DNA from 3 places in the Ensifer sp. ENS02 genome. Region 1 is predicted to be linked to each of the others. Evidence: riboswitches for the same ligand, from Rfam matches in the RefSeq annotation. Region 1 holds a riboswitch; each other region holds the start of a gene.

What was found. A riboswitch is a leader RNA that binds a small molecule or an ion and turns the genes downstream of it on or off. The one in region 1 is predicted to bind cobalamin.
Region 2: another riboswitch for cobalamin. It lies ahead of nrdH (glutaredoxin-like protein NrdH); the one in region 1 lies ahead of IB262_RS02670 (DUF1636 domain-containing protein).
Region 3: another riboswitch for cobalamin. It lies ahead of IB262_RS15350 (aromatic ring-hydroxylating dioxygenase subunit alpha); the one in region 1 lies ahead of IB262_RS02670 (DUF1636 domain-containing protein).

What each region holds. Positions count from the first base shown of each region.
Region 1 is NZ_JACVAO010000001.1:516,581-526,385, reverse strand. Features, by position in the region: gene IB262_RS02695 (mechanosensitive ion channel family protein) at 1-685, opposite strand, end outside; gene IB262_RS02690 (DUF924 family protein) at 812-1,372, opposite strand; gene IB262_RS02685 (iron ABC transporter permease) at 1,464-2,447, opposite strand; gene IB262_RS02680 (ABC transporter substrate-binding protein) at 2,535-3,488, opposite strand; gene IB262_RS02675 (ABC transporter ATP-binding protein) at 3,485-4,288, opposite strand; gene IB262_RS02670 (DUF1636 domain-containing protein) at 4,311-4,724, opposite strand; cobalamin riboswitch at 4,829-5,045, opposite strand; gene IB262_RS02665 (RidA family protein) at 5,223-5,699, opposite strand; gene aspT (aspartate-alanine antiporter) at 6,181-7,869, shown strand; gene IB262_RS02655 (bifunctional aspartate transaminase/aspartate 4-decarboxylase) at 7,928-9,580, shown strand; gene IB262_RS02650 (TrkA C-terminal domain-containing protein) at 9,760-9,805, shown strand, end outside.
Region 2 is NZ_JACVAO010000012.1:41,862-51,666, reverse strand. Features, by position in the region: gene metE (5-methyltetrahydropteroyltriglutamate--homocysteine S-methyltransferase) at 1-1,855, shown strand, start outside; gene IB262_RS24530 (hotdog domain-containing protein) at 1,852-2,652, shown strand; cobalamin riboswitch at 2,803-3,029, shown strand; gene nrdH (glutaredoxin-like protein NrdH) at 3,417-3,638, shown strand; gene nrdI (class Ib ribonucleoside-diphosphate reductase assembly flavoprotein NrdI) at 3,651-4,067, shown strand; gene nrdE (class 1b ribonucleoside-diphosphate reductase subunit alpha) at 4,037-6,190, shown strand; gene nrdF (class 1b ribonucleoside-diphosphate reductase subunit beta) at 6,319-7,293, shown strand; gene IB262_RS24505 (multidrug effflux MFS transporter) at 7,373-8,569, opposite strand; gene IB262_RS24500 (TetR/AcrR family transcriptional regulator) at 8,759-9,427, shown strand; gene IB262_RS24495 (acylphosphatase) at 9,458-9,742, opposite strand.
Region 3 is NZ_JACVAO010000006.1:346,856-356,660, reverse strand. Features, by position in the region: gene IB262_RS15380 (acyl-CoA dehydrogenase) at 1-651, opposite strand, end outside; gene IB262_RS15375 (transporter) at 941-1,930, shown strand; gene IB262_RS15370 (VOC family protein) at 2,018-2,452, shown strand; gene IB262_RS15365 (BA14K family protein) at 2,584-3,012, opposite strand; partial or broken gene IB262_RS15360 (GH25 family lysozyme) at 3,428-4,438, shown strand; gene IB262_RS15355 (hybrid-cluster NAD(P)-dependent oxidoreductase) at 4,688-5,782, opposite strand; gene IB262_RS15350 (aromatic ring-hydroxylating dioxygenase subunit alpha) at 5,784-7,028, opposite strand; cobalamin riboswitch at 7,132-7,333, opposite strand; gene IB262_RS15345 (DUF6656 family protein) at 7,651-8,250, shown strand; gene IB262_RS15340 (L-threonylcarbamoyladenylate synthase) at 8,328-9,302, shown strand; gene IB262_RS15335 (FAD-binding oxidoreductase) at 9,447-9,805, shown strand, end outside.

The DNA.
Region 1 (9,805 bases):
TCGTCGCCTGCACCGACAGGCCTTCCGCCTCGCCGGTCAGCGCATTGATGGCACCACGTTCGGCCATCAGCCGCTTGCGCTCGGCTGTCACGATGTCGGCTTCGGGCGGTTGCCCCTCGGCCGGCGGATCGCCAAGTTCGGTCAACCGCGCCTTGATTTCGTCGAGGCGCGGGCGGGTCGAAACCGAAACGCCGATGATCTGTTTGGCGAGCGCGTCGACCTGAACCTTGAGGTCGGCAAGCACGATGTCGTCGTCCTTGGCTTTCTCGACCCGTTCGGTCAGTCCCTTCAGTTCCTCGTCGGCCTTGGTCAGCTGCTCGGCCGCCTGGCTCTGGGCCGGCGGCGTGGCATCCGCCGGCAAGGCATCGGCCGCCGGCTGGGCATTCTGGGCAGGCTGCGTGGTTGTCGCCGCAGGTTCGGTGGCACCGGGGGTCGCCCCGTTCTCCGCTGGCTGCGCCTCCTGCGCCGGCTTGCCGGCAGCAGGCTGGGCGGCGGTCTGGGACGATTGTGCCCCTTGCGGCGATTGCGCCGGCTGCGCCGATTTCTGGCCCGCCTGCCCGTTTGCCTGTGCGGTTTGTTGCGCTGTCGGCTGCGCCGCCTTCTGGGCCATGACCGGGCCGCCCACGGCAAGCGCCAGCAGGCAGACGAGAATGGCGGGCAGTTTTCCGACAGAACGCAATTTCATGATCCTTGCAGATTGAGACCGTGGTCCGGAATCGCTCCGGCCGTCTTCACGTTTCGATGTGAATACGAAAGACGGCGGAAAGATGCAAAGAACGGCGATAAATCCCCGTCAGCGCCCGCTTTCCCGTTAAAAACCGGCGCCGGGCTGCGCCAGATAGGCAAGTTCGGCCTCCGTCGAGGGCCGCGCCAGGAAGGCGTTGCGATGCGGGAAACGACCGAACTGCTCGATCACCTCGCGGTGCCGGATGGCATAGTCGAGATAATCGGCATCGCCGAGCTCGGTAAAGAGCTTCACCGACATGGTCTGGTCGGTAAGGTTTTCCGAATGCTCGAAGGGCAGATAGACGAAGGCGCGCCATTCCGGCTTGATCGCCATGTCGGCACCGGCGCCAAGGGCGAGCTTGGCCTCGTGCAGTGCCAGGCAATCGGTGGCAAAGGCGAGCGGCGTGCCGCGAAACATGTTGCGCGGCATCTGGTCCAAAAGCACGATCGCCGCCAGCCGGTTTTCCGGGCTCGCGCGCCAGATCTCGTCGACACCACGGGCCAGCGCCAGGTGCGACGCCTGGAAGCGGCTGATACAGGCCTGGTCGAGTTCGTGGCTCGTCCCGAACCAGTCGTCATAGGTGAGTTCGCCAAACCAGAAATTCAGAACGTCCTGCGGCGTGCAGATGTCAGCTTCGTTCGCCATATGCTCCTCATGCGGGCCAATCGCCGATCCCTCGGCTGCGCTAACACATAGGCCGGAACCGGCCCTTGTCCATAACGTGTTCCTACCCGCCTTACGCGCGTCGCTTCAGGATGGCAATGAAGGCGATGCCGCCGACGAGCCCGGTGACGACGCCGATCGGCATGTCCTCCGGCGCCATGATGACGCGGGCCGCCAGATCCGCAAGGATGAGCGTCAGCGCCCCGAAGAAGGCCGAGAGCGGAATGACCCGCACGTTGTCGCTGCCGGCCAGAAGCCGCACGAAATGCGGCACCATCAGCCCGACGAAACCGATCGCGCCGGAAAAGGCGACCATCACCCCGGTCAGAAGTGCGGTGACGACGAACAGCGTCAGCCGGAAGCGGCGCACGGGAATGCCGAGCGTCATCGCGGTTTCGTCGCCCATGGCGAGCGCATTGATTTCGCGCGCCCGGATCATCAGCCAGCCGAGGGAGGCGAAAAGCACCACGCCGGGATAGACGAGCTGCGACCATTGCGCCAGGCCAAGACCGCCGAGCATCCAGAAGATGACCGTATGGGTCGCCCTCGGGTCCCCAAGGAAAATCATGAGGTTGCCGACGGATGTCAAGACGAAGGCGACCGCGACGCCGGCCAGCACGAGACGGTCGGCGCTGCTCCCGAGCACGCGGGAGACGAAGGCGACGAGCACGGTTGCGAGCAGCGCGCCGGCAAAGGCAAAGAGCGGCACCGTGGCAAGACCGAGGATCATGCCGGTGTGCAGCAGCGCCACGATCGCGCCGAGCGCGCCGCCGGAGGAAACGCCGAGCAGATGCGGATCGGCAAGTGGATTGCGCGTGACCGCCTGCAGCACGGCGCCAGTCAGCCCCAGCCCGGCGCCGACGAGGCCCGCCAGCATGACGCGCGGCAGGCGCACGTCCCAGACGATGCTCTCGCGCCCCGCCGACCAGAAAGCCTCGACGCTGCCCGGAGAAATCTTGCTGGCGATGATCGACCAGACGGTCGCAACCGGGATCGGCGCCGAGCCGAGCGATACGCCGGCCGTGACGGTCAAGGCCAGCAGCAAAAGCGCCGTCATGAGACCGGCACCCGCCTTCAGCGCCCGTGCCGGCGCTAGGCGTGAAACGGCGACGGGACCAGGCGACGCATCCTCAGCCAGCATCGCTTACAGGCCCTCGCCCTGAAAGGCCTTGGCAAGCCTGGCAATGGCGTCGATGTTGCGCGGGCCTGGCGTCGCTTCGACATAATCGAGCACGACGAAGCGATCGTTCTTGACGGCATCGACATTCTTGAAGGCCGCATTGTTCTTCATGAAGGCGATCTTGTCCTCGGCCTTCACCTCGCCGTAGTTGACGATGACCACCACTTCCGGGTTGCGCTCGATCACCGGTTCCCAAGAGATTTCCACCCAGCTCTTTTCCACGTCGTCCATGATGTTGGCGCCGCCGGCGGCCTCGATCATCGCCGTCGGAATGCCGAAGCGGCCGGAAGTAAACGGCTTCTCTTCGCCGGAATCATAGACGAAGACCCGCGTCGGGTTAGCCTTGCCGGCGTTCGCCTTGGTGATCTCGGCAAGCTGGCGACGATAGCCGTCAACCAGCGTCTCGGCGCGATCCTCGACGCCGAAGATGCGGCCGAGATTGAGAAGATCGACGAACATGTCGTTCATATCAGGCTTCTGCTTGGCCATCACGTGGATGCAGGATTCGGTCAGCTCGTAGACGCCGATCTTGAAGGGCGCCAATGTCTCGGGCGTGACCTCGCCGCCGACCTTCATGCCGTAGTTCCAGCCGGCAAAGAGGAAGTCGGCATCGGCGTTGAGCAGCACTTCCTTGGTCGGATATTTCTCCGAAAGCTCCGGCAGTTCCTTGACGCCTTCGCGCAGCTTCTCGTCCAGCGTCTTCCAGCCGGAAACGCCGGTATAGCCGACCATGCGGTCCTGGAGCCTCAGCGCCAGCATCATCTCCACCAGGTTGACGTCGTTGGCGATCGCCCGCTTCGGCGCCGCGTCGAAGGTCACCTCGCGGTTGCAGCTCTTGACGGTGACCGGATAGGCAAGCGCCGGCGTGGCGGCGGCAAGCACGAAAAGAAGGGAAAATGGGGCAATATTGATCTTCATGAAATCGATCCCTGTCGAGGAAGTGAAAAGGAAAAGCGGGCGCCGCCGGCAGCGGCATTGTGAACGGTGGCGGTGACGCCGAAGGCGGCCGAAAGCTCGCTGGGGCTGAGCACCTCTTCGGGCGGGCCGAAGGCCGTCAGCCGCCCGGCGGTCAAGATCGCGACATCTGTCGCAAACTCGGCGGCGAGGTTGATGTCGTGCAGCGTCGAGACGATCGTCAGCTTCAGCGTTTGCAAGAGCTCGAGGATTTCGAGCTGGTGGCGGATGTCGAGATGGTTCGTCGGCTCGTCGAGGATGATGATGCGCGGTTCCTGTGCCAGCGCGCGGGCGATCAGCACCCGCTGCTTCTCACCGCCCGAAAGCGTCGAGAACTGGCGACCGGCAAGATGGGCGAGATCGAGATGCGCGAGCGCATGCTGCACCCGCTCGCGGTCGAAATCGTTCCAGCCGCTCAGGCCCTCCCGCCGCGGAATGCGTCCCATCATCACGACGTCGCGCACGCTGAAGGGAAAATCGCCGGGCATCTCTTGCAAGACGACGGCGATTGTCCTTGCCGCCTCGCGCGCCGAGATCGACCAGAGATCGACGCCATCGACCGAAACACGGCCGGCGTTCGGCTGCACCGCCCGGTAGAGGCAGCGCAGAAGCGAGGTCTTGCCGGCGCCATTCGGCCCGAGGATCGCAAGCCGGCTGCCGGCCGCGATCGCAAAGCCGATGTCGTTGACCAGCGTCAGGCCCGAACGCGGCCCCCAGCGAAGGCCCTCGACCGTGAGGGCTGCACCCGTTGCGTTGCAGCTCATGGGTTCGTTCCTCTGCGCGACCTCATTGGAAGTGCCCGCCGAGATCTTCGGAGACGAGCATCGCCGCGGGAATGCGGGCAAGCGTCTTGCCTTTCAGCCCGCGCGGCCTTTCCGCGGCCCGCGTCATGCCATCGCCACGCTCGGCATAGGTTGTGGCAAAGCGCACGAGATCGTCGATGTCCTCTTCCGGCGAGACGTCGCCGAAGAGATAGGTCGCCTTCCCCGTCGCCTGGAAGGCGATGGTGCAGGGCCGCGTGCAGGCCGCCATGCAGACCGTTCCGGCGATCGAGAAGTCGCGATCGAGCGGTGCGCCGAGCGCTGCGATGCTCAGGTTGAGCCGCTTGATCAGCTCGGCACCGGGCACGCATGGGCCGCCGGTGAAGCGGCAATCGGTGCAGACCGTTATCTTGTGCTGTCGGAAATTCGGCTCAGCCATTCCTGCCCTCCGCCGGACTGACGGCAAGAGATGGCGAAACGGCAAGAGGACGGAAAACCGTCGTATGAAAGCCAGTTCTTTTCCATCGGAACACCCCGTCCGTTGTGGTTGATCGGTTCGATGGCAGGTCTCCTGGCTCGCGGGTCGTGGCGCATCCACGTCTTCCCGGTCTTCGACCAGTGACATGGTGTGAATGCGCTTTCCGCTCACAGTTGCGGGGGCAGCCACGGTCTCGGCCCCATCAGGGTCGTCCGTTCCGTGTTCCCTTTTCAGCCGCTTCCGCATTGTCGCGGACGCAGCACCATCAACGCCTTCCTCGCATGAATCGGCGGATGAGACAACCGCACGACACAGGCGGGAGGGATCTATCAACATGCGGCGTTTCGTCATGCGAGGCATGTTATAAAATAACATTACGTAGCGCAAGTCGAAAATTGGGCGCCGGACACAATCCGACGCCCGCGATAGCGACCACGCTAAAAGACGTGCCGTGCTACCTCAGAACTCCGGCGGCAAGAGTTCGGCCGTCAGCGTCACCGCGACAGAGGCGTTGCCCGGCAGGTTGCGCACGCCGCAGACGGAGCGAACATGGCCAGCCCTTTCGCCAAAGGCGGCCGCCAGAAGCTCGGAAGCACCGTCGAGTACCTTCGGGTGCTCCAGGAAATCCTCAGTGCAGGCGACATGTCCCTCCAGCCGGACGATCTGGCGAATACGCTCGAAACGGCCGAGATGCTCATGGATCTGCGCCAGCGCGTTGAGCACTGCCAACTCTGCGGCCTTGCGCCCCTCGTCGATGGTCACATCGCGCCCGAGCAGCCCCGTATGCACGAAGCGCCCGTCCAGCAATGGCCCCTGCATCGAAACATGAAGCATCTCACCCGCCTCGATCACCGCGCGGTAGGCGCCGAGCGGCCTCGGCGGCGTCGGGAGCTGAACGCCAAGTGCGCCGAGCCTTCGGATAACCTCGTCCATCATTGCTTCCCCTCCTCGTCACCTTACGAACCGGCCGCCTTGCGGAGACGACACCGCTTTTTTCTCAAGCCCTCGAAGTTCTGACGCCCCTATCGCAAGCAGCAAGACGCGCCGTTCCGTGCCCAGCAACTTTTCCAAGCATAACCAAGAGAAAACGCCTCATGCCTCACGTTGGGAGATAACGTTACGAATTACAACACCAGAGTTGAAGTGCCATCGCGATCCGGGCCAGTGCCGCGGTCTTGCGATCGAATGCGACCGACACATCGCGGCGGCCTCGATCCCCAACCCCAAGTAAAAACGCTGAAATGTAACATACGTTACGCTCACGTAACCCTATGCCCGTTGAGAATTTCGACGACCGAAGCGACAATTGCCGGGATTAAGATTGGGCATCGACAAGCCTCGGAAACAAGCTCAACTTAGCCGCGCAGATCCCGAAATGAAGTGACGGCAACTCAACTTTCAGAGGGGAATAGCATCAGTGAATCCCATTGATTTCTTCGTCGACACGCTTCGGACCTATCCGCCTGTCGCCGTCTTCCTCGCCCTCGGCATCGGCTTCCTCATCGGTCCGATCAAGGTCGCGGGGTTCAACCTTGGAAATGTCACCGCCACGCTGCTTGCGGGCGTTCTCATCGGACAGCTGGGTATCCAGGTTTCCGGCGACCTGAAATCCACCCTGTTTTTGATTTTCCTCTTCGCCGTCGGCTACGGCGTCGGGCCGCAATTCGTGCGGGGCTTGAGCACCGATGGACCGAAACAGATCGCCTTTGCGCTCTCCGTGCTGGTGCTGTGCCTCGTCGTTCCCTATCTCTGCGCGCTGATTGCCGGGCTGCCGCTCGGCTATGGCGCCGGCATGTATGCCGGCTCGCAGACGATCTCGGCTGCAATCGGGGTTGCGACCGACCAGATCAATTCGCTCGGGCTGACGCCGGAGCAGGCCAAGACCTTTGCCGACCAGATCCCGATCGCCTATGCGGTGACCTATATCTGGGGCACGATCGGCTCGGCGATCATCCTCGCCCAGCTCGGTCCCAAGCTTCTTGGCATCGACCTTCCGGCGGCCTGCCGCGAATACGAAGCCAAGCTCGGCGGCGGCAGCGAGGCGAGCGAACCGGGCATCACCCGCGCCTATCACGACTTCGGCCTCCGGGCCTATCGCGTCGACGCGGCAAGCGGGCTCACCGGGAAACCGGTCAAGGACATCCTTCCCGGGATCCGCGTCTTCGTCGAGCGCCTGCGGCGCGGCGACCAGATCATCGAGGCCGATGGCAACACCGTGCTGCAGCCGGGCGACGTCGTCGCCTTTTCGGGCCGGCGTTCGCTGCTCGTCGAAAACCTCGACAACAAGCTGCTGGAGGTCGAGGACAAGGAGCTGCTCAACGCGGAAGCCGAAGTCCTCGATGTCTACGTGACCAGCAAGGCGCTCGCCGGCAAGACGCTGGCGGAAGTCAGCACCATGGATTGGGCGCGCGGCGTCTATGCCCGCAAGATCATCCGCTCGCTGGTCGAGATCCCGGTGCTGCCCGGGACGACGGTCGAGCGCGGTGACATCGTCACCATCGGTGGCGCGAAACGCCATGTCGAAGCGGCGATCAAGGCGCTCGGCTTTGCCGACCGGCCTGTCGAGACGACCGACATCGCCTTTCTCGGCTGGGGGCTTTTCATCGGCGCGATGATCGGTGCGCTGACGATCACGATCGGCGGTATCCCGATCGGCCTTTCGACCTCCGGCGGCGCGCTTCTGGCCGGCCTCGTGCTCGGCTGGCTGCGCACCACCTACCCCGCCTTCGGCCGCATCCCGTCACCGGCGCTGTGGCTGATGAACACGCTCGGCCTCAACATCTTCATCGCCGTCGTCGGGATCGGCGCCGGCCCGGGCTTTGTCGCGGGCCTGCAGGAGGTCGGCATTTCGCTGTTCATCTGGGGCGTGGTCGCCACGTCGATCCCGATGATCGCCTCGGTGCTCCTCGGCCACTATGTCTTCAAGTTCCACCCGGCGATCCTGTTTGGCGCCTGCGCCGGTGTGCGAACGACGACGGCAGCGCTCGGCATGATCCAGGAGGCGGCCAAGAGCAAGGTGCCGGCGCTCGGCTACGGCATGCCCTACGCCATCGGTAACACGCTGCTGACCATCTTCGGACTCGTCATCGTCATCATGCTCGCCTGAGGCGAACGGGCGAAGCCAACCATCGTTCAAAATGCATAGATCACAGGGAGTGTGGACCATGTTGGACAGAAATTTCTACGACAGCCTTTCCGATCTCAGCCCGTTCGAAATCAAGGACGAACTGATCAAGCTCGCCAAGTCGAGCTCACAGAAATCCGCCAAGGCTTTCCTCAATGCCGGCCGCGGCAACCCGAACTGGACGGCGACACGCGCTCGCGAAGCCTTCTTCCTGCTCGGCCAGTTTGCGCTGACGGAAGCCAAGCGCGCCTATTACGACCCGAAGGCCGGTGTGGCCGGCATGCCGCCGAAGGACGGCGCCCACGCGCGGTTCGAAAAGTGGACGAAGAAGCTGCTGCAAAACACGGCTGACTGGGACGAAGAGGATGAAGGCATCCCGCCGGCAAAGACGCTTTCCGACGCCGTCAACTACGCCATCACCACCTTCCGCTTCGATGCGGACGCCTTCGTGCACGAGCTCACGGACTCGATCATCGGCGACAACTATCCGGTTCCCGATCGGGCGCTGCACCACAACGAGATCATCACCCACGAATACCTGATGTGGGCGATGTGCGCCGGCCACCGACCGAAGGCAAAGTTCGACCTTTACCCGGTCGAAGGCGGCACCGCCGCCATGTGCTACATCTTCAAAGCACTGAAGAACGCCCGCCTGCTTAACGCCGGCGACACGATCGCGCTCGGAACGCCGATCTTCACGCCCTATCTCGAAATGCCGGAGCTGGAGGACTACGATCTCAAGACCATCAACGTCAGCGCCGAGCAGGAGGACCGGTTCCAGTTCACCGACGAAGACATCAAGGCGCTGGAGAACCCCAAGGTGAAGGCGTTGTTCCTGGTCAACCCCGGCAACCCGTCCGCCGTGGCGATGGATCCGGATTCGATCAAGCGCCTTGTCGACCTCGTCAACAAGAAGCGCCCCGACCTGATCGTGCTGACGGACGACGTCTACGGCACCTTCGTTCCGGGCTTCCAGTCGCTGCTTGGGCATCTGCCGCGCAACACGATCGGCGTCTACTCCTATTCGAAGTACTTCGGCTGCACCGGCTGGCGCCTCGGCGTCATTGCCGTCGCCGAGGACAACATCTTCGACGAGAAGATCAAGGCCCATGGCGAACCGATCCAGAAGCTCCTTGAAAAACGCTACAAGGCGATGACGCCGAAGCCGCGCGAGGTGAAGTTCATCGACCGCATCGTCGCCGACAGCCGCGACGTGGCGCTGAACCACACCGCCGGCCTGTCGCTGCCCCAGCAGGTGATGATGACGCTCTTCGGGCTGGTCGAGCTGATGGACGTCGAGAAGGCTTACCAGAAGGCCTGCATCGCCATCTGCACCAAGCGCTTCTGGAACCTGATCGAGGGCATGGGGGTCGAGTCCAATCCGGGCATCTATTTCGACCACTATTACGGCATCATCGACTTCGAGTTCTGGCTGCGCAAATATGTCGGCGAGGATGTCGTCACCTGGGTGAAGGACAACATCCACCCGCTCGACATTCCCTTCCGGCTTGCCGAGGACCACGGCATCGTGCTGCTCAACGGCTCGGGTTTCGATGCGCCGAGCTGGTCGGCACGCGTCTCCTTCGCCAACCTCAATGACGAAGCCTATTCGCAGATCGGCCGCGCCGTGCGCTCGGTGGCGCGCGGTTACGTCCAGACCTACCAGGCCGCCAAAGGCCTGAAGATCAGCTAGCCGATCGGGCGGCCGGCAGCCATGCCGGCCGCCCTTCCCCAACGCCTGGCCAGTGTTTCCCTCGGCCGACAAGCATCCCCGCATCTCCGGCTGGCGACTTTCTTTCCGCCGGCTCAGCGACCAGCGCATCATCCAGCTGAAGCGGCTTTCTTCGGCTTGGCACCGGGAGGAACTGCCGCGTGATCGACCACCTGTTCAGCATCCTGCGGGCGCATCCGGAGCTTG
Region 2 (9,805 bases), on a different contig from region 1:
CACACGCCCGGTGCTCATCGGCCCGGTGACACTGCTGAAGCTCGGCAAATCGAAGGGCGGCGACTTCGATCCGGTCGATCTGATCGAACGGCTCCTGCCCGTTTACGTGAGGGTCCTGGCGGAGCTTGCTGACGCCGGCGCCGATTGGGTCCAGATCGACGAGCCTTGCCTGGCGCTCGATCTCGCGGACAAGGATCGTCGCGCTCTCGACCTCGCCTATCGCACGTTCGACACCGACGTGCCCGGACTCAAGATCATGCTGGCGACCTATTTCGGCTCGATCGGCGACAACACGGCAACGGCGTTGGCGCTGCCGGTCGATGGACTGCATGTCGATCTCGTGCGCGCGCCGCAGCAGATCGACACGCTCATCCAATCGGCTCCGGCGGACCGGGTCCTATCGCTCGGGGTCATCGACGGCCGCAACATCTGGCGGACCGATCTGGCCGGCCTGTTCCGCCGGCTGCAGCCTCTGACTTCGGCCCACGGCCGCGACCGCATCGAACTCGCACCTTCATGCTCACTCCTGCACGTGCCGATCGATCTCGACCTGGAGCGTGCGCTTGATCCGGAACTTTCCTCCTGGCTCGCCTTCGGTACGCAGAAACTCGACGAACTCAGCCTGCTTGCCAGCGCCTTCGAGCCGGGGCTTGCCATTTCCGAGCACGTTTTCGCCGCCTCGATCGCGTCCGCCCAGGCGAGGCTCACCTCACTCAGGATCCATGATCCTCTGGTCGCCGGGCGCTTGAAAGCGCTGACGGATGCGGACAGCAAGCGGCAATCCCCGTTCGCGGGCCGCCGGGCACTGCAGGCGAAGAAGCTGTCATTGCCGCTCTTCCCGACAACGACGATCGGATCCTTCCCGCAGACATCGGAGGTTCGGCAGGCCCGTTCACTGCATGCGAAGGGCGAACTCAGCTATGTCGACTACACCGCCTATCTTCGCCGAGAGACCGAAGTGGCGGTGCGCTGGCAGGAAGAGGTCGGCATCGACGTACTCGTTCACGGCGAGTTCGAGCGCAACGACATGGTGCAGTATTTTGGCGAGCAGCTCTCGGGCTACGCCTTCACCCAGAGCGGCTGGGTGCAGAGCTACGGATCGCGCTGCGTGCGTCCGCCTGTTATCTTCGGCGACGTTTCGCGACCAAACCCGATGACGGTCGAGTGGGCGACCTTCGCGCAGTCGCTGACCGATCGCCCGGTCAAGGGCATGCTGACGGGTCCGGTCACCATGCTGCTATGGTCCTTCGTTCGTGACGACCTGCCACGTTCCGTGGTGTGCCGGCAGATCGCGCTAGCACTGCGCGATGAAGTGTCGGATCTCGAGGCGGCCGGCATCGCCATCATCCAGATCGACGAACCGGCACTGCGCGAAGGCCTGCCGCTGCGAAATGCCGATCGCAAGACCTATCTCGACTGGGCGGTGGAGTGCTTCCGTCTCAGTGCAGCCGGGGTGGGCGATGCGACCCAGATCCACACCCATATGTGCTACTCCGAGTTCAACGACATCATGGCCGCAATCGCGGCGATGGACGCCGACGTCATGTCGATCGAGACGTCGCGATCGAAAATGGAACTGCTCGGCGCCTTCGCCGACAAGGCCTATCCGAACGAGATCGGCCCGGGCGTCTACGACATCCATTCGCCACGCGCGCCCAGCGTCGAGGAAATGGTGCATCTCATCGAAAAAGCGACCGAGGGCCTCACGCCGGACCAGATCTGGGTCAATCCCGATTGCGGACTGAAGACCAGGCGCTGGGAAGAGACGCGGCCGGCGCTCGTCAACATGGTCGCCGCCGCCCGCTCGCTTCGAGCGGCTTTTGCCGCCGATACGCGCGAAGCCGTCAAAGCATGACGGGGCAGCACGAAGTCACGACGGCGCCGGGGGAAACCCCGGCGCCACAAACCCTGATCGACATCGTTTTTCCAGGCGATACCAATCACCATGGCACGCTCTTTGGTGGCGCCGCCCTCGCGTCGATGGACCGGATCGCTTTCATCGTCGCCACCGGTCACGCGCGCGTTCCCTTCGTCACCGCATCCTGCGACCGCATCGATTTTCGTGCGCCTGCGCGCATCGGTCAGATCGTCTGCTTCAGCGGCCGTCCGGTTCGTGTCGGGCGCCGCTCGGTGGTGGTCGAGGTCGAGATGATCGCGGAAGATATCGCCACCGGCAGCCGCGCCCTTTGCAGCAGGGGCACCTTCACCATGGTCGCGATGCCCTGTGCCGATGAAACGGATTGGATGCTGCCGCCGCTCGATGTGGCAACGGACACGCCCGAAGAGGCGGGCACCCTACGCATGGTCGACATCGTCTTTCCCGGCCAGGCCAACAGCTTCGGCGCCATATGCGGTGGCAACGCCCTCGCGCATATGACGAAGGCCGCATTCGTCGTCGCGACGCGCCGGAGCCGCCGGGCGACCGTCCTTGCCTCCTGCACCGGTATGGACTTCAAGCACCGGATCATGATCGGTTCGATCATCGAACCCATCGCCCGCATTGTGCGGACGGGTCGCAGTTCAGCCACCGTCGAGGTCGAACTCTGGTCGGAAGAGCTCCTCACCGGTCTGCGACAGCGGACTGTTACCGGAACGTTCGCTATGGTCGCCGTCGACGATGACAACCGGCCCGTGGCCGCTTTCGCTGCTTGATGGAATGGGGCGTCCGCACCAGGGGCGCCCTATCCACAACCTTGGTGCCAACCGGCTGTTTACTCCCCGTTATCCACACTGCAAAAGAAACCACCCTCCTACCCCCGCCTTCCACATACGGAACCTATTGACGCAGATTTGCGATGAACTACTATATCTAGTGTTCGAGGTTCTTCCGATTCGCAAGGATTGGGAGCTAAGACGGGAATACGGTGCGCCGGCGGGTTTCCGCTGAGGCTATGCCGTAGCTGCCCCCGCAACTGTAGACGGCGAGCGACTGTCCGGATTTGGACCACTGAGGCATGAGGCCTCGGGAAGGTCGGGATGGAAGCTTTGACCCGTAAGCCAGGAGACCTGCCTCGATCACCAAACGTCCACGGGCGGGGTGTCCGGAGGGGTTGAGTGCGTGGCAGGATGAGCCTGCCCGATCGTCTCGACGTCTCCCCGGCAGCCCGTCGAAAGCTTCGGGGTGAAGTCATGCCAGTTTCTTCCAGTTCAGATCCACCTTCTGCGGACGGGTGCGCGTTGTTGCGCGCCTGATCGAAAGGCCGCGCCTTGAAAACCCGCATCCGCGGAATTCCTGAGCGCCCGACCAAAACGAGCCGGCCCGGTTGCGTAACCGACCTTGGGCCAGCTTGACGACGTCAACTCCGGTCGAGTCGACCGGGGAGCGATGTTTCGTGTCCAATCGCCAACACCACGGTTCGCGTTCGCGCGATCCGACGACTTTTTGCGCCCATTTGCCAGACCCCCACGAGGAACCCATGTCGATCACCGTCTACAGCAAACCAGCCTGCGTCCAATGCACCGCCACAACCCGTGCGCTCGACCGCCAAGGCATCGATTATCGCATCGTCGATATCTCCGAGGATTCCGATGCATTCGCGCTGGTGCAGGGTCTTGGCTATCGGCAGGTCCCGGTCGTCGTCGCCGGCGAGCGGCATTGGGCGGGTTTCCGCCCGGACATGATCAGCGCGCTTTCCTGAAGGACGCTGGCGATGGGCCTGATCGTCTATTTTTCCAGCCGCTCGGAAAACACCCATCGCTTCGTCGAAAAGCTCGGCCTTCGCGCCGCCCGCATACCGCTCAGGGAAGGTATGGACGCACTTACGGTCGCAGAGCCCTATGTGCTGATCGTGCCGACCTATTGCGGCGACGATGGCCGCGGGGCGGTGCCGAAGCAGGTCATCCGCTTCTTGAACGACGCGGGCAACCGCTCTCACATCCGCGGCGTGATCGCAGCGGGCAACAGCAATTTCGGCGCGACCTACGGGATCGCCGGCGACGTGATTTCGGCCAAGTGCCGGGTACCCTATCTCTACCGGTTCGAGCTGCTCGGGACCGACGAGGACGTCGCCAATGTCAAAAACGGGATGGAACGATTTTGGACGTCACGACACTCGAACGCCCCTTGAAGGCGACGGAAGCAGCGCTCGACTATCATGCGCTGAACGCAATGCTGAACCTCTATGACGAAGAGGGACGGATCCAGCTCGACAAGGACCGGCAGGCGGCGAAACAGTACTTCCTCCAGCACGTCAATCAGAACACGGTGTTCTTCCATAACCTCCGGGAAAAACTCGATTATCTGGTGACCGAGGGCTATTACGAGCAGGAAGTGCTGGACCAGTATTCCTTCAACTTCGTGCGCGATCTCTACGATCATGCCTATTCAAAGAAGTTCCGCTTTCCGACCTTCCTCGGGGCGTTCAAATACTACACGTCCTATACGCTGAAGACCTTCGACGGAAAGCGCTACCTGGAACGCTACGAAGACCGTGTCTGCATGGTGGCGATGGCCTTGGCGCGCGGCAACGAGGGGCTTGCCCGCGATCTCGTCGACGAGATCATCTCCGGCCGCTTCCAGCCGGCAACGCCGACTTTCCTCAACGCCGGCAAGAAGAGCCGCGGCGAGCTCGTCTCCTGCTTTCTGCTCCGGATCGAGGACAACATGGAGAGTATCGGCCGCGCCATCAATTCGGCGCTGCAGCTTTCCAAGCGCGGTGGCGGCGTGGCGCTGTCGCTCACCAACATCCGCGAGATGGGCGCGCCGATCAAGCAGATCGAGAACCAGTCATCCGGCGTCATCCCGGTCATGAAGCTGCTCGAAGACAGTTTCTCTTACGCCAACCAACTCGGCGCGCGCCAGGGAGCCGGTGCTGTCTACCTGCACGCCCACCACCCCGACATCATGCGCTTCCTCGATACCAAGCGCGAAAACGCCGACGAGAAGATCCGCATCAAGACGCTGTCGCTCGGCGTCGTCATCCCCGACATCACCTTCGAGCTCGCCCGCAACAACGAGGACATGTATCTGTTCTCACCCTATGACGTGGAGCAGGTCTATGGCGTGCCCCTCACCGAGATTTCGGTGACCGAGAAGTACCGCGAGATGGTCGAGGATGCCCGCATCCGCAAGCGCAAGATCAAGGCGCGCGACTTCTTCCAGATCATCGCCGAGATCCAGTTCGAGAGCGGTTATCCCTACATCATGTTCGAGGACACGGTGAACCGGGCAAACCCGATCGCCGGGCGCATCACCATGAGCAATCTCTGCTCGGAAATCCTGCAGGTGAGCGAAGCGAGCGCGTTCAACGACGACCTCTCCTACAAGCACATGGGCAAGGACATCTCCTGCAATCTCGGTTCGCTGAACATTGCGGCTGCGATGGACAGCCCGGATTTCGGCCAGACGATCGAGACCTCGATCCGCGCCCTCACCGCCGTCTCCGAAATGAGCCACATCTCGTCCGTGCCCTCGATCGAAAAGGGCAACGACGACAGCCACGCGATCGGCCTCGGGCAGATGAACCTGCACGGCTATCTCGCCCGCGAGCGCATCTACTACGGCTCCGAGGAAGGCATCGATTTCACCAACATCTATTTCTACACGGTGACCTATCACGCCATCCGCGCGTCGAACCGGCTGGCGGTCGAGAAGGGCAAGAACTTCGCCGGCTTCGAAAACTCGAAATACGCGTCGGGTGATTATTTCGACAAATACACCGAAGCCGAATGGCTGCCGGCGACCGAAAAGGTGAAGGGCCTGTTCGAGGAAGCCGGCATCTCGATCCCGACTCAGGAGGACTGGCTGGAGTTGAAACGGGCAGTGATGGAAGGCGGCCTTTACAACCAGAACCTCCAGGCCGTGCCGCCGACCGGTTCGATCTCCTACATCAACCACTCCACTTCCTCGATCCACCCGATCGTCTCGAAGATCGAGATCCGCAAGGAAGGCAAGATCGGCCGCGTCTACTATCCGGCCGCCTTCATGACCAACGACAATCTCGAATATTACCAGGACGCCTACGAGATCGGGCCGGAGAAGATCATCGACACCTATGCGGCCGCCACCCAGCACGTCGACCAGGGCCTGTCGCTGACCCTGTTCTTTCGCGACACGGCAACGACCCGCGACATCAACCGTGCTCAGATCCATGCCTGGAAGAGGGGCATCAAGACCATCTACTACATCCGCCTTCGGCAGATGGCGCTCGAGGGTACGCAGGTCCAGGGCTGCGTTTCCTGCGCGCTGTAACCTCGCATTCCAGTAACGGCCCCTCACCCTAGCCCTCTCCCCGCAAGCGGGGAGAGGTCCCGGCAGGCGGATGAGGGGCACCCCCTCACCGCGCGATGAGGCATACACGATCACAAAGGTTCAACGACATGAACATGCACACCAAACCCGCAAGCCGCATCCGCGCCATCAACTGGAACCGCATCGAAGACGACAAGGACCTGGAGGTCTGGAACCGTCTGACCGGCAATTTCTGGCTGCCGGAGAAGGTGCCGCTTTCCAACGACATTCCCTCCTGGGCAACGCTGAAGCCGGAGGAGCAGACACTCACCATCCGCGTCTTCACCGGCCTCACCTTGCTCGACACGATCCAGAACGGCGTCGGCGCCGTCCGACTGATGGAAGATGCGGCCACCCCACATGAGGAGGCGGTGCTTTCCAACATCTCCTTCATGGAGGCGGTGCATGCCCGCTCCTATTCCTCGATCTTCTCGACGCTCTGCCTGACACCCGATGTCGATGACGCCTATCGCTGGTCGGAAGAGAACGAGTTCCTGCAGAAGAAGTCAGCGCTGATCATGGCGGAGTATGCCTCCGGCGATCCCCTGAAGAAGAAGGTCGCGAGCGTCTTTCTCGAAAGCTTCCTGTTCTATTCCGGCTTCTATCTGCCGATGTACTGGTCGAGCCGCGCCAAGCTCACCAACACCGCCGACATGATCCGGCTGATCATTCGCGACGAGGCGGTGCACGGCTATTACATCGGCTACAAGTTCCAGCGCGCGCTGGAGCGCTTGAGCGAGGAACGCCGCCAGGAGATCAAGGATTTCGCCTTCGACTTGCTGCTCGACCTCTACGACAACGAAGCGAAATACACCGAGGCGCTCTATGACGGCGTCGGCCTGACCGAAGACGTGAAGAAGTTCCTGCACTACAACGCCAACAAGGCGCTGATGAACCTCGGCTACGAGGCGCTGTTTCCGGCGGAAGCCTGCAAGGTCAACCCGGCCATTCTCTCGGCGCTTTCGCCGAATGCCGACGAGAACCACGACTTCTTCTCCGGTTCCGGTTCGTCCTACGTTATCGGCAAGGCTGTGGCGACCGAGGACGAGGACTGGAATTTTTAAGGACGGTCCATTCGGTCATACCTGACAACAAAGGCCGGCGAGGACGCCCTCGCCGGCCTTTGTTCAGCAATAGCAGCGCCTACTCTGCCGCGACCACCCGGCTGCGGCCGATCGTTGCTTGCGTCAGCAGGAAGGCGGCAAGGGCGCAAGCGGCGATCGCGCCGGCCATCGGCAGGGCCGTTCCGTCGAAGAAGATAGTCGCAACCACCATGGCGACGGCGGCGGTGACAAAGTGCAGCGTACCCATCAGTGCCGAGGCCGTGCCGGCGATCTCGCCGTGGTCTTCAAGCGCCAGCACCGCCGAGGTCGGGATAACCAGGCCGAGCACGCCATAGCCGACGAAGAGGAACGCGGCCATGACAGGCAACTGGTTGAAGCCGAGGCTCATGACGATGAACATCGTGACCATGGTCAGCGCGAAGGCGCCGACGGCAAGATGCATGACCCGCACCAGGCCGAAGCGCTCGCCGAGCCAGCCGGTCGCCTGCGACACAGCGAAGAACGACACGGCATTGATCGAAAAGGCGATGCTGTACTCAGTCGGCGTCAGCCCATAATGGTCGATCAGCACGAAGGGCGAATTGGCGAGATAGACCAGGAACCCGGAAATGCCGAGGCCGCCGATGAAGGTGAGCGTCAGGAAATTGCGGTCGGAGAGAAGCAGGCGATAGGCGGCAAGCGCACTTGCGATACTGCTGTCGGCGCGATCCTTCTTCGGCCGGGTTTCCTGCAATTGCGTTGAGAGCAGGATCAGACCGATGAAGGCGGCGATCGTCACCGCATAGAACACGCCGCGCCAACCGTAGAAGCCGATGACGGCGCTGCCGGCAAGCGGCGCCAGGATCGGCGAAATGCTGAAGACCAGCATCAGCATCGACATCAGCCGCGCAGCCTGGACGCCCGTGTGCATGTCGCGCACCACGGCGCGCGGAATGACCATGCCAGCGGCACCGCCGATCCCTTGCAGGAAGCGGAAAGCGATCAGGGTTTCGATGTCGGTCGAAAGCGCGCAGCCGATGCTGGCGACGGTGAAGAGGCCGATGCCGAGATAGAGCGGCGCCTTGCGGCCCCAGATATCGGAGAGGGGCCCATAGACAAGCTGCGAGATGGCAAAGGAGATGAAGAACGCCAGCAGGCTGAACTGCACCACGCCGTTTTCGGCCGTCAGATCCTTGCCGATCGACGGCAGGGCCGGCAGATACATGTCGATTGCAAACGGGCCGATCGCCGAGATCAGGCCAAGCACGATCGCCGTGCGGAGGAAGGACGTTGTCATGGCAATGAACTTTCAGAAATCGCGGCGCCGAAATCGCTGCCGCCCGGATTGAAACTCAAAGACATCGTCGTGCCAGGATCGAACGTTGGGGATACGCATCCTGCGCTGACTATTCCGTCCATTAATTTGGACACACATGTCAAATTAGACAGCATTGTCTAAATCGTCAATGGCGCCTATCTTCGGTCCATGAAGAAATTTGATTTGGCCTCGGCTGACGCTCGCCCCCAGAAAGGGCAATTCGCGAAACGCCTCTCGATCCTGGAGGCCGCGGCCGATGTTTTCTGTCGGGAAGGCTTTTCCGGCGCCAGCATCGACGAAATCGCCATTGAGGCGGGTGTCTCGCGTCAGACCATCTACAATCACTACCGCGAGAAAGAGACGCTGTTCATGGCGGTGATCCAGGACATCATGGATCGCGTGAACGGCGTGCTTTTCTCCATCCTCGCGACCTTTCCTGAAAACGGCGATAACCTCGAGGAAGACCTGGCCGAATTTGCCGTGCGCCTCAACAAGAACTGCAATTGCAACCAGGACGCCAAGTTCATCCAGAAGCTGATCTCGACCGAGGGCAACCGCTATCCGCATCTCTTCCAGTTCTGGCGGGAGCAAGGACCCGGCAAGACCGATCGGGCGCTGGCGGCGCTGTTTGCGCGCCTTGCCCACATCGCACCGCTCGACATCGACGATTTCGACCTCGCGGCGCGCCAGTTCATCGCACTGATCAAGGCCGACCTGCAGATGGGTGGGCTCTTCGGTGAAACGCCGAGCGAAGCAGAGCTGGAAATCAGCGCCCGCAGGGCGGTAAAGACGTTCCTGCGCGCCTATGGCCGGCCGTCAACGGTTTCGGCAGGCTAACGCCACCCGGCGCCAAAAACCAATCCCGGCCTATTCGGTGATGCGAAAGTCACCGACGTGCTCAGGCGGCTCGACAAATTCGGCAACGACCTTCGAAACCCATGCCGCCGGCGGCCCGTCATGCAGGCGCTCGAGCATGAGGGTGACCGCGTCCTCCGGGCCGCTGATCAAGGCGGCCACCGACCCGTCCGCCTCGTTTCGAACCCATCCCACCAGACCGAGCTTGCGCGCCTCGTCACGCGTCCAGACCCTGAAGCTGACGCCTTGCACCCGCCCAAGAATGCGGACCAACGCCGTCTTGCCGGTCTCAGCCATGGCTCGTCTCCTTTGCCGTTTGTCATGAAATCTGGCGCAAGGCTCCGGAAAGACAAGCCACCC
Region 3 (9,805 bases), on a different contig from region 1:
CGCGTCCGGAAGGCGCGCCAGCACCAGATGGACGATGTTGTCGGTGAAGTCGTGTTCGCCCCAGGTGATGAAGATCTTCTGGCCGAAGATGCGGTAAGTGCCGTCGTCGCGGCGCTCAGCGCGGGCCTTGAGCACACCGAGGTCGGAGCCGGCATGCGGCTCGGTCAAGTTCATCGTGCCGGTCCATTCGCCGGAGACCATCTTCGGCAGATAGGTGGCCTTGAGTTCATCGGAACCGTGCTTTTCCAGCGCCTCGACGGCGCCCATGGTGAGCGTCGGGCCAAGCGCGAAGGCCATGGAGCCGGCGTTCCACATTTCCATGGCGGCGACGTGCAGCATATGCGGCAGGTTCTGGCCGCCGAAGTCTTCCGGGGCCGTCAGCCCGTTCCAGCCGCCGGCGATCCAGTTGTGGTAGAGATCGCGCCAACCGTCTGGGGTCTCGACCTTGCCTTCGACGAGGCGCGACCCCTGCTTGTCGCCGATGTTGCCAAGCGGCGCCACCTCTTCCGTCGCGAACCGACCGGCCTCCGAAAGGATGGCATCGACCAGGTCTTCACCGAGATCACCCAGCGCGCCCGATTGCAGCGCATCGCCCATGCCTGCCACGTGCTTCAGCGTGAATGCGATCTCGTCGACGGGTGCCTTGTACATGATGATCCTCCCAGATAGCCAGGTCGCGCCGGGCGCGGCCTCGTGCGCCGAACACTATTGATTTTTACGTAAACGTCAACGTCAATTGCCGTCGGCTTCCCGAACATCGGGCTACGGCCGCCCGTAACAAAACTGTCATCAACGGCGCATAGAAGCCAAGACAGATAGTGCCGCGCGTCGTCGCTGGACGCGCGACTGTCACTTTAGCACTTTGAATGGCTGCGTGTTCCTCCCTCCCGTTGCCAACGATGGATCGGAACAGGCAGCGGACCCTGGACAAGGCGTTCAGATGAACCTGATTTCCCCTGAAATACCCGGCATCGTCTGGGCCTATCGTTTCCTGCCGGGCGAAAGCCGCTGCCAGCGGATCGCCACCGACGCCTCGATCGACAGCCTGCTATCCGGGGAAGGATGGGTGTGGGTTCACCTCGCGCTCTCGGACGCGCGAACGCCTGCGCTCATCGAGCGGATCGGCAACATGCCGCCGCTCGCAGTCGCCACGCTGACGAGCCACGACACCCAGGCGGCCATCACCGTTTCGGACGATATCGTGCACGGCACGCTCGTCGATTTCGAGCGCACCTTCGACGCGGTGACGAAGACGATCGGCTGGCTGCATTTCGCCGTCAGCGACCGCATCATCATCACCACCCGCCTGCATCCTTTGCGCAGCATCGACCGCGTCAAGGCAGCGGTGGAAAAGAGCACGAAATGCGCACGGCCGATCGACCTCTTCGAGATGATCGTCGTCGAATTCCAGCGCACGCTGATCTCGCTGGTTCTGGAACTGACCGAGGATCTGAACGTCATCGAGGACCATGTTTATGGCGAGGCTGGGCATCGGCAGCAGCCGGGGCTTGCGCCGCTGCGGCGCACGGTGGTGCGGCTGCATCGGCACCTTCGCACGATCCTCGCCTTGCTCAGGCGGGCGGGCGCATCGGATGAGGACGAGGTACCGCCCGGGTTCATCGACGCCGCCGAGCGGCTTTCCGACCGGCTCGAAGCGGTCGACCGCGACGTCTTCGCGCTGCAGGAACGCGCGCGTCTGCTGCATGAAGAGATCGACAGCAAGATCTCTTCGGAGACCAATCGGCATCTTTACATCCTGTCGCTGATGACCGCCTTCCTCCTGCCGCCGACGCTCGTCACCGGCTTCTTCGGCATGAATACCGGGGCGCTGCCCTTCGCCGACGGCACCGGCACGCTCTATGCGGCGCTGTTCATCGCACTCTCCATGGGCTTTGCCTGGTGGATTCTCCGGCGGATCGGCATTCTCTGAGACGCGGTTCGGAACCCTCCCCAGGCGTTCGGTGTTGATTGGAGCGACGTCCCCGTAGACCGGAACGACACCGTGGAGATTGGAAACATGGCGCTCAAGCGAATGGACAACATAGGCATCGTCGTCGAAGACCTCGAAGAGACGATCGATTTCTTTCGCGAACTTGGCCTTGAGCTCGAAGGGCGGGCGACGATCGACGGGGAATGGGCCGGGCGTGTCACCGGGCTCGGCGATCAGCATGTCGAAATTGCCATGATGCGCACGCCGGATGGCCACAGCAGGCTCGAGCTTTCCCGTTTCCTCGCGCCACCGGTCGTCGCCGATCACCGCACTGCCCCGGTCAATGCGCTTGGCTACCTCCGAGTCATGTTCGCGGTCGACGACGTCGACGAGACGGTTGAGCGGCTCCGCAAACGCGGCGCGCAGTTGGTCGGCGAAGTGGTCCAGTATAAGGACGCCTATCGGCTTTGCTATATCCGCGGTCCCGAGGGCCTGCTCATCGGGCTCGCCCAAGAACTTTAGCCACTGCAGGACAAGTTTTCGCCAGGCACGGCGCGATCATCGGCCAGGCGCATCGCTCGCAGCTATGGCGGCCTCATGTGATCCCAGGCGAAAAAGGGCCAGGAGCGGAAGCGCCCGGCCCTGCCTACCCTTTAACCATAGGGCGAATAGCACTGGCGGCGCGGGCCGCCATAGGGCTGATAGGTATTGTCGTAGGCCCGGTATGAGCGGTAGCGGTCATAGCACCACTGCACATGGCGGCTGCCATAGACGGGGGCAGGACGCGTGTAGCGCGGCGGCTGGGCGATCGCTCCACCGATAATCACTCCGGTGCCGAAGGCTGCCATCGGATACCACCAGCCATTGTAGTAGCGATAGCCAGGGCGGCGGTAGTTATAACCGCGGTAGCCGTTGTAGTAGTAATAGCCGCCACGACGCTCCATGCCCGGTCGGCGATACTGGACGTTCTGTGCATCGCTCTGCCGCTCAAGGCGCGGCGGTGTCGGCGTGAAGGCCTGCGACGGGGCGGCCGACGTCGCCAGCACAGCCACCGCAACGGCCACGGAAAACCACCGGCTCATCCCGGACTTCAGCACGTTCTTCATAAAATCCCTCCATCACCGAACGCATTTTGCGCGGCCCGGTTTCGGGTTGCCGCGGCATTTCAACCTTTCCATGATTTCACCCGGACCGAGGCCGATACGGGATGTCCCTCAGCCGGGAAATCCGAAATCGACCGATAACGCATAAGTCACCGGTTTTGTTCCATCTTCCGCCTCCTGCGGGATCAGGTGGCGCGGCCAGCACCCGTTGCTGCAGCAAGGCATTGCCGCATCGTCGACCAACGCCTTCCCGGCTGATCGTCAGATCGCGAACATGAAAGCAATTGCTTATATACAGCCACAGGTCGGTATACATTCGCGCGTCGCTCCCGCACAGTCCGCTCGGGGGCTGGGATTTACGATGCGTTAACGATACTGTCGGCAATCTCAGAGAATGGCAAAGCGGTGTATCTCCACGACAGGGATGATTCTGCGCCTCGCGACCTTCATCGGTCTGGCTTTCGCGGCGGCGATCGCACGCGCCGGTGAACTGGAGCCCTGGAAGACCAAGTCGAATGCCATCATCGTCGACGCCTATGAGATGAACAGCATCGACTGGGAAACGATGCTTGGCGACAAGCGCGTTTCCGGTTTCATCGCCAAGGCCTCCGACGGCCTGCCCGAAAGCTTCTCCTGCACCGGCGACCACAACGGCGACACCTTCAACCACTGCAAGACCATGTGGCGCAAATACGCCGTCAGCCGCGAGCTCTACCAGACCCGCCGGATGATTGCCCGTTCGCACGGGCTGCTGTGGGGTGCCTACCATCTTGCCCGCCCGGGCAATCCCGTCGACCAGGCGAACCATTTCCTCGATTACGCCGATCCGCGCGACGACGAACTGATGGTGCTCGATCTCGAGGGCATCGATCCGGACAAGTACATGTCGCTGGAGGACGCCGCCATCTTCGCCGGGCACATCAAGACCCGGACCGGGCGCTACCCGATCCTCTATACCAACCACGTCACCGCCAAATACATCGCCGCGCACCGGGCCAAACACCGGCTGCTGTCGCGCCTGCCGCTCTGGTACGCCCGTTACAAACCGGATATCCGCCAGGTTTTCCCGATGGGCAACTGGGATAGTTACGCGCTGTGGCAGTTCTCCTCGGGCATCAACTGCGGCAAGCGCCGCTGCCCCTACCGCGTGCCGGGAACGCTTGACGACATCGACGTGAACGTGGCGGCAATGTCGCCGCTGGCGCTGAAAGCGATCTGGGCACAGGGCGTCTTGCTGCCGGAAAAGCCACTGCCGCTGATGCTCGTCGCCCAAGCCGAGCGGGGAACGGGCATGCAGGCGATCGCAAGGGCGACTGCGATGTTTAGCGAACCGCTGCTCGTGAGCCGCGCCGACGCTACGAGCGGCGCCGGCAGCGGTGTCGACATGCTGGTGACCGGCTCGATCGATTTCGCCCGCCAGGAACGTGCCCTGCAGGTGGCGATCGCCGGCAATGATGCCGCCCAGGGCGCCTGCTCCAAGACGGAGGCCGGCACCGACGCCCCGGCAAGCATTTCCGCCAATCCGATCCCCTGCAACGCGCCCTAAAGCCTGTCGCGTGAAAAGCATTCACGCGACAGGCTTTAGGCGCTTGTTGTTATGCATGTCGTTGTCGCAAAACCGCTGTACACTTTTACGCGATATGCGTCAGCGCCTTCAGGCTTCGATCTGGACATCGCCAAGCGGTCGCGAGCAGCAGGCAAGGATGTAGCCCTCATCGATCTCGTCGTCGAGAATGCCGCCATTGTGGCTCATATCCACCTCGCCTGAGACCTTCATCACCCGGCAGGTGCCGCAGATGCCGCCTTCGCAGGCAGCGCCGATCCTGACGCCGTTGGCGCGCGCCGCCTGCAGGATCGTCTGGCCGGGCTTGGCCTCGATCTCCTTGCCGCTCATGGTGAAGGCGATCTTGGCGGCCTGGACCTCGCCCTCGTCGGCGGCGCCGGCGCGCACGGCAATCTCTTCCGCGGCGGGTGCCGCCGCCGGCTGGAAGCTCTCCTCGTGGTAGCGGCCCATGTCGAAACCGGCCGATTTCAGCATCTCGCGCACGCCGCGCATGAACGGTTCGGGGCCGCAGCAGAAAACGGTGCGGTCCATGAAATCGGGCGCAAGCAGCGGCAGCTTGGCGCCATCAATGCGGCCGCGAAGCCCGTGCCAGCCGTGGCGTGCCTCATGTCCCTCGACGATGAAGCCGAGGTTCAGCCCGGACATCTGCGTCGCCAGAACCTCCAGCTCCGAACGGAACAGCAGGTCCTCCGGACGACGCGCGCAGGAGATGAAGGTCACATCCGTCTCTGGCACGCAGTCCGCCATCCAGCGCGTCATCGACATCATCGGCGTGATGCCGGAGCCGGCCGAGATAAACAGGTATTTGTCGCCGGGATGGCGGACGAAGCTGAAATCGCCGAGCGGGCCAAAGGCGCGGAGTTTCATTCCGGGCTTCAGGTGCTCGAACATCCAGCGGGTGCCGATGCTGTCTGACTGCGCCTTGACGGTCACGGCGATCGACAGCGGCCGCGAGGGCGTCGACGACAGGGTGTAGGTGCGCATCACTGGCTCGTCGGCGACGGGCAGTTCGAGGGTCACGAATTGCCCGGGCAGATAGCGAAACCAGGCGGGCTTTTCGGTCCGGAAGGTGAAGGTCATGACATCGGCGGTCTCGACGACCGCCGATGTGCATTCGAGCATCTGCTGCCGGTCGATCCAGACATGCAGCGCGTCGAAATGGTGAAACGAAGAGGCCATCTGCATGTCAGGCGACCCTTGAAAGCGGAGCCGCGTCGCCGGCAAGGCGCTGCTCCATGAACTTGCAGTACCACTCGACGAACTGCATGACGCCACCCTCGTGCTCGGGCGAATAGGGACCGGGCTCATAGGCCGGTGAGCGGATGCCGAAGGCATTTTCCTCGACGATCTGACGGTCCTGATCGTTGGTCTCGGTCCAGACATGCGTCAGTTCTTCTAGATTGTAGTCGACGCCTTCGACCGCATCCTTGTTGACGAGCCACTTCGTCGTCACCTGCGTCAGTTCGGGCCCGAGCGGCAGCACCCGGAAGGTGATGGCGTGGTCGGCGAGCACATGGTTCCAGGTGGTCGGATAGTGGAACATCAAGAGCGTGCCGATCTGGCTCTGGGAGACGTCGGCGGACAGGGCCCGCCTGACGGCGCGGGCGCCCGACATGGTGTAGCTTTCGGCATTGTCGACAAGCGGCATGCGGGCGGCGCGGAACTGACCGGTCGGCGACATCTTAAATTCGCTCGGCAGGCCCCCGGCCTCGCACTTCGCCCAATGTTCGGCGATCACAGGATCATCCTTTGCGCCCTGCACCCCGGTCGCCGTCGGCGCCTCAGGATAGGTGCGGCAGAGTTCCGGATGATTGGCGGCGCAATGGTAGCATTCGCGGTTGTTTTCCCAGACGAGCTTCCAGTTGCCCTTCTCGATGATGGTGCTTTCGAACGCGACCTTGGTTTCGCCGAGCCGATGCGGCGCGAGATACGGTAAGGCCATGTCGCGGAACGCCGTGAAATCCATCGGCTTTTCCGACAGGTTGATGAAGATGTAGCCGCCGACCGTTTCGCAATGGATCGGCTTCAGACTGTGGGCGGCCTTGTCGAAATCCTCTCCCATCTGCCGGGCGAAGAGCAGCGAGCCATCGAGTTCGTAGGTCCACTGGTGATAGGGACAGACAAGCTTTGCCGACGAGCCTTTCGCCTGCGTGCAGACGCGCGAGCCGCGGTGGCGGCAGGAATTGTGCAGCGCCCGGATGGCGCCCTGGCGGTCGCGGGTGATGACAACGGGGTAGTCGCCTACCTGGACGGTGAAGTAATTGCCGGCCCGCGGGATCTCGCAGTCATGGCCGATAAACAGCCAATCCTTGTACCAGATGTTTTCCAGATCCTGCCTGTAGTAGTCGGGATCGATGTAAAAGGCCCGGTCGAGGCTGTAGCCGTCCCGCCTGCCCTTCAGCTTTCGAAGCATATCGTTTCTGGTGTCCATGTCCTGTCCTCATGCGCCATGTTTCGGAGAGGCAGGACAGGAACCCGCACGGGCGCACACCCATGCGTTTGAGGCTCCGATCCGGCTGCCCGCCGCAACCCGTTACGGTTATGTCCGTCAAGGCTGGTTTCCGGGCTCAGGAGCCGTCCTTTCGGACCTGCCCGGCGCCTTCCCGGACGAACCGTCCAGTGGCCTTTGCCGAGGCTTTCGCTCCACCACCGTTGCGGGGGCAGCGCCGGGATTTGACCGGCTTCCCAATTCTCCATCTTCCCTTCGAAGACGGCACCTTGAGTAAGGATATGTAATCGCGGAAGTCGCCTTGGCAGCTGCCCGATAGCGACATCCAATTCCAGAATGACGACACGGAAAAAACCGTGACAAAAGGCCACCGTCTTAGAATTTTTACATTGCAAACATATAGATAGATCACATCTTGGGCATTTGCCGACTTTTGCGGCGCGGTCGGCGCAGATGCGGGAGGGCTTCGCCCGTTTGCGACATCGCGTCAGATAGAGAACGCTAATGATGCAGCCAGGACGAAATCATTCATTAACCATGAGCCGCTAGCCTAGCCGGCGGACGAGAGAGGTCCTGCAGGCAGGCAGATGGCGCGCTGACGATCATGGCAAAGTTGAGATACTACGACGCGACAGCCGAGAAGCTGCCGACAATCCCGCCGAAGGTGGCGGTTCATACCGAATTCCTGCGCACCGGCCGGATCAACCGCAGGCAATGGTTGCCGAGCGAACGCCGGTATTTGAGCTATGAGGAAGTCGCAGACAGGACGGGCAAGAAGCTCAGCACCGCCGGCGACACGACCCATAAGCGGATCAACGGGTTCCACACCTCGATCCAGTTCCCGAAGATGATCTTCCACCGCACGCTCGTCGGCCGGCCGCATCTCGGCTACTGTCACGTGACGGCGGCGCGTACGCCGGTTACTCCCTCCAAGGACATCACCTGGTCCTTCTACTTCGCCAACTTCTTCTGCAACCTGGGCGACGAGACGCATTTTTTCGAGAGTATCCAGCCCGGCTATTCACGCATGTACTTCGCCGTCGCCATCGAACCGGGCGCCGAAGCCGGGCAAATGGTCATCAACCGCAACTTTCGTGACAACGGGCTGCTGTTTCGCACCGATGATCCCAAGGTCGCGCTGAAAAACGTACTGATGCTTGGCGCCAAGGATGACGCGTTGCGTCGCATCATTCGCAGCCTCTGAGCCGAACCGGTTCCTTCAAAGAAAATCGTTCTGTTTTTCCGGTGCGTCCGTTAAGGAAGCGTCGGAAAGGAAACGGCATGGCTGAGATCATCGACACGGATAGAGAACCGGACCGCGCGATCGCGCGCGCCTGCGCCGTTCTTGCCGAAGGCGAGCCGGTCGCCATTCCGACCGAGACCGTCTACGGCCTTGCCGCCGACGCTACCAATCCCGATGCGATCAGTCGCATCTACGAGATGAAGGGGCGCCCGCGCTTCAATCCGCTGATCTCGCATGTTTCCGACATGGCGATGGCCGAAGCCCATGTGCATTTCGATCCGATTTCGAGGCAGCTGGCCGAAGCCTTCTGGCCCGGCCCGCTGACGCTGATCCTTCGGCAGCGCGCCGACAGCACGGTTCATGCGCTGGCGTCCGCCGGCCTCGACACGCTCGGCATCCGCATGCCCGACGGTTTTTCCCGCCGGGTAATCGCCCACTTCGGGCGACCACTGGCCGCACCCAGCGCCAATACGTCGGGCAAGATCAGCCCGACCAATGCGGTCCATGTGGAAGCCGATCTCGGCGACAAACTGAAACTTATCCTCGACGCCGGCCAGGCCCAAATCGGCCTTGAGTCGACGATCATCAAGGTCGATGGCGACGAGATCCGGCTGCTTCGGCCGGGTGGCCTCGATGCCGCCGAGATCGAACGCCTGCTTGGCCGTCCGGTGACCCGGCCGGAGACGGCGGGAGCGACGATCGAGGCGCCGGGCATGCTCGCCTCGCACTACGCGCCCGGCGCTGCCGTCCGGCTCGATGCCGCCGAGGTGCATGCGGGCGAAGCCTTGATCCGTTTCGGCGGCAATCGGATCGCCGGCGAAGAGCAGGCGGCCGTCGTTCTCGATCTCAGCCCGACTGGCAATCTGCGCGAAGCCGCCGCCAATCTCTTCGACTATATGAAGCGGGCGGATGCCAGCGGCGCAGAGACCATCGCCTTCGGGCCGATCCCTTCGGACGGGTTGGGGGAAGCCATCGTCGACCGGTTGCAACGGGCGGCGGCACCACGAGGGTAAGATAGTGTGCGGCATCTTCTCCGCACCCACCCTCATCGAACGGCACCAATTGCGGTTATGATCGCCGCCAACCAGGAACCGAGGACCAGATCCTCAGATCGACCGATCCGATAGCGCGCGCAGGCGCAATGCGAAGTGAGGCCCATGACCACCCTTCCCTCTCCCGAACTCATCGCTTCCTTCGCCGAGATCGTCGGCAACACCAACGTGCTGACGGACGAAGCCGACAAGGCGCGCTATCTCGTCGAATCGCGCGGACTCTACCTCGGCACGACGCCGATGGTCCTGCGTCCGGCCAACGTCGACGAGGTCTCGCGCATCATGAAGCTCGCGAGCGCCACCCGCACGGCGATCGTGCCGCAGGGCGGTAACACCGGCCATGTCGCCGGGCAGATCCCGCGGGAGGGCAAGGCAGACATCGTTCTTTCGCTGGAACGGCTGAACCGCATTCGCGACATCGATCCGGTCGGCAATGTCATCGTCGCCGATGCCGGCTGTATCCT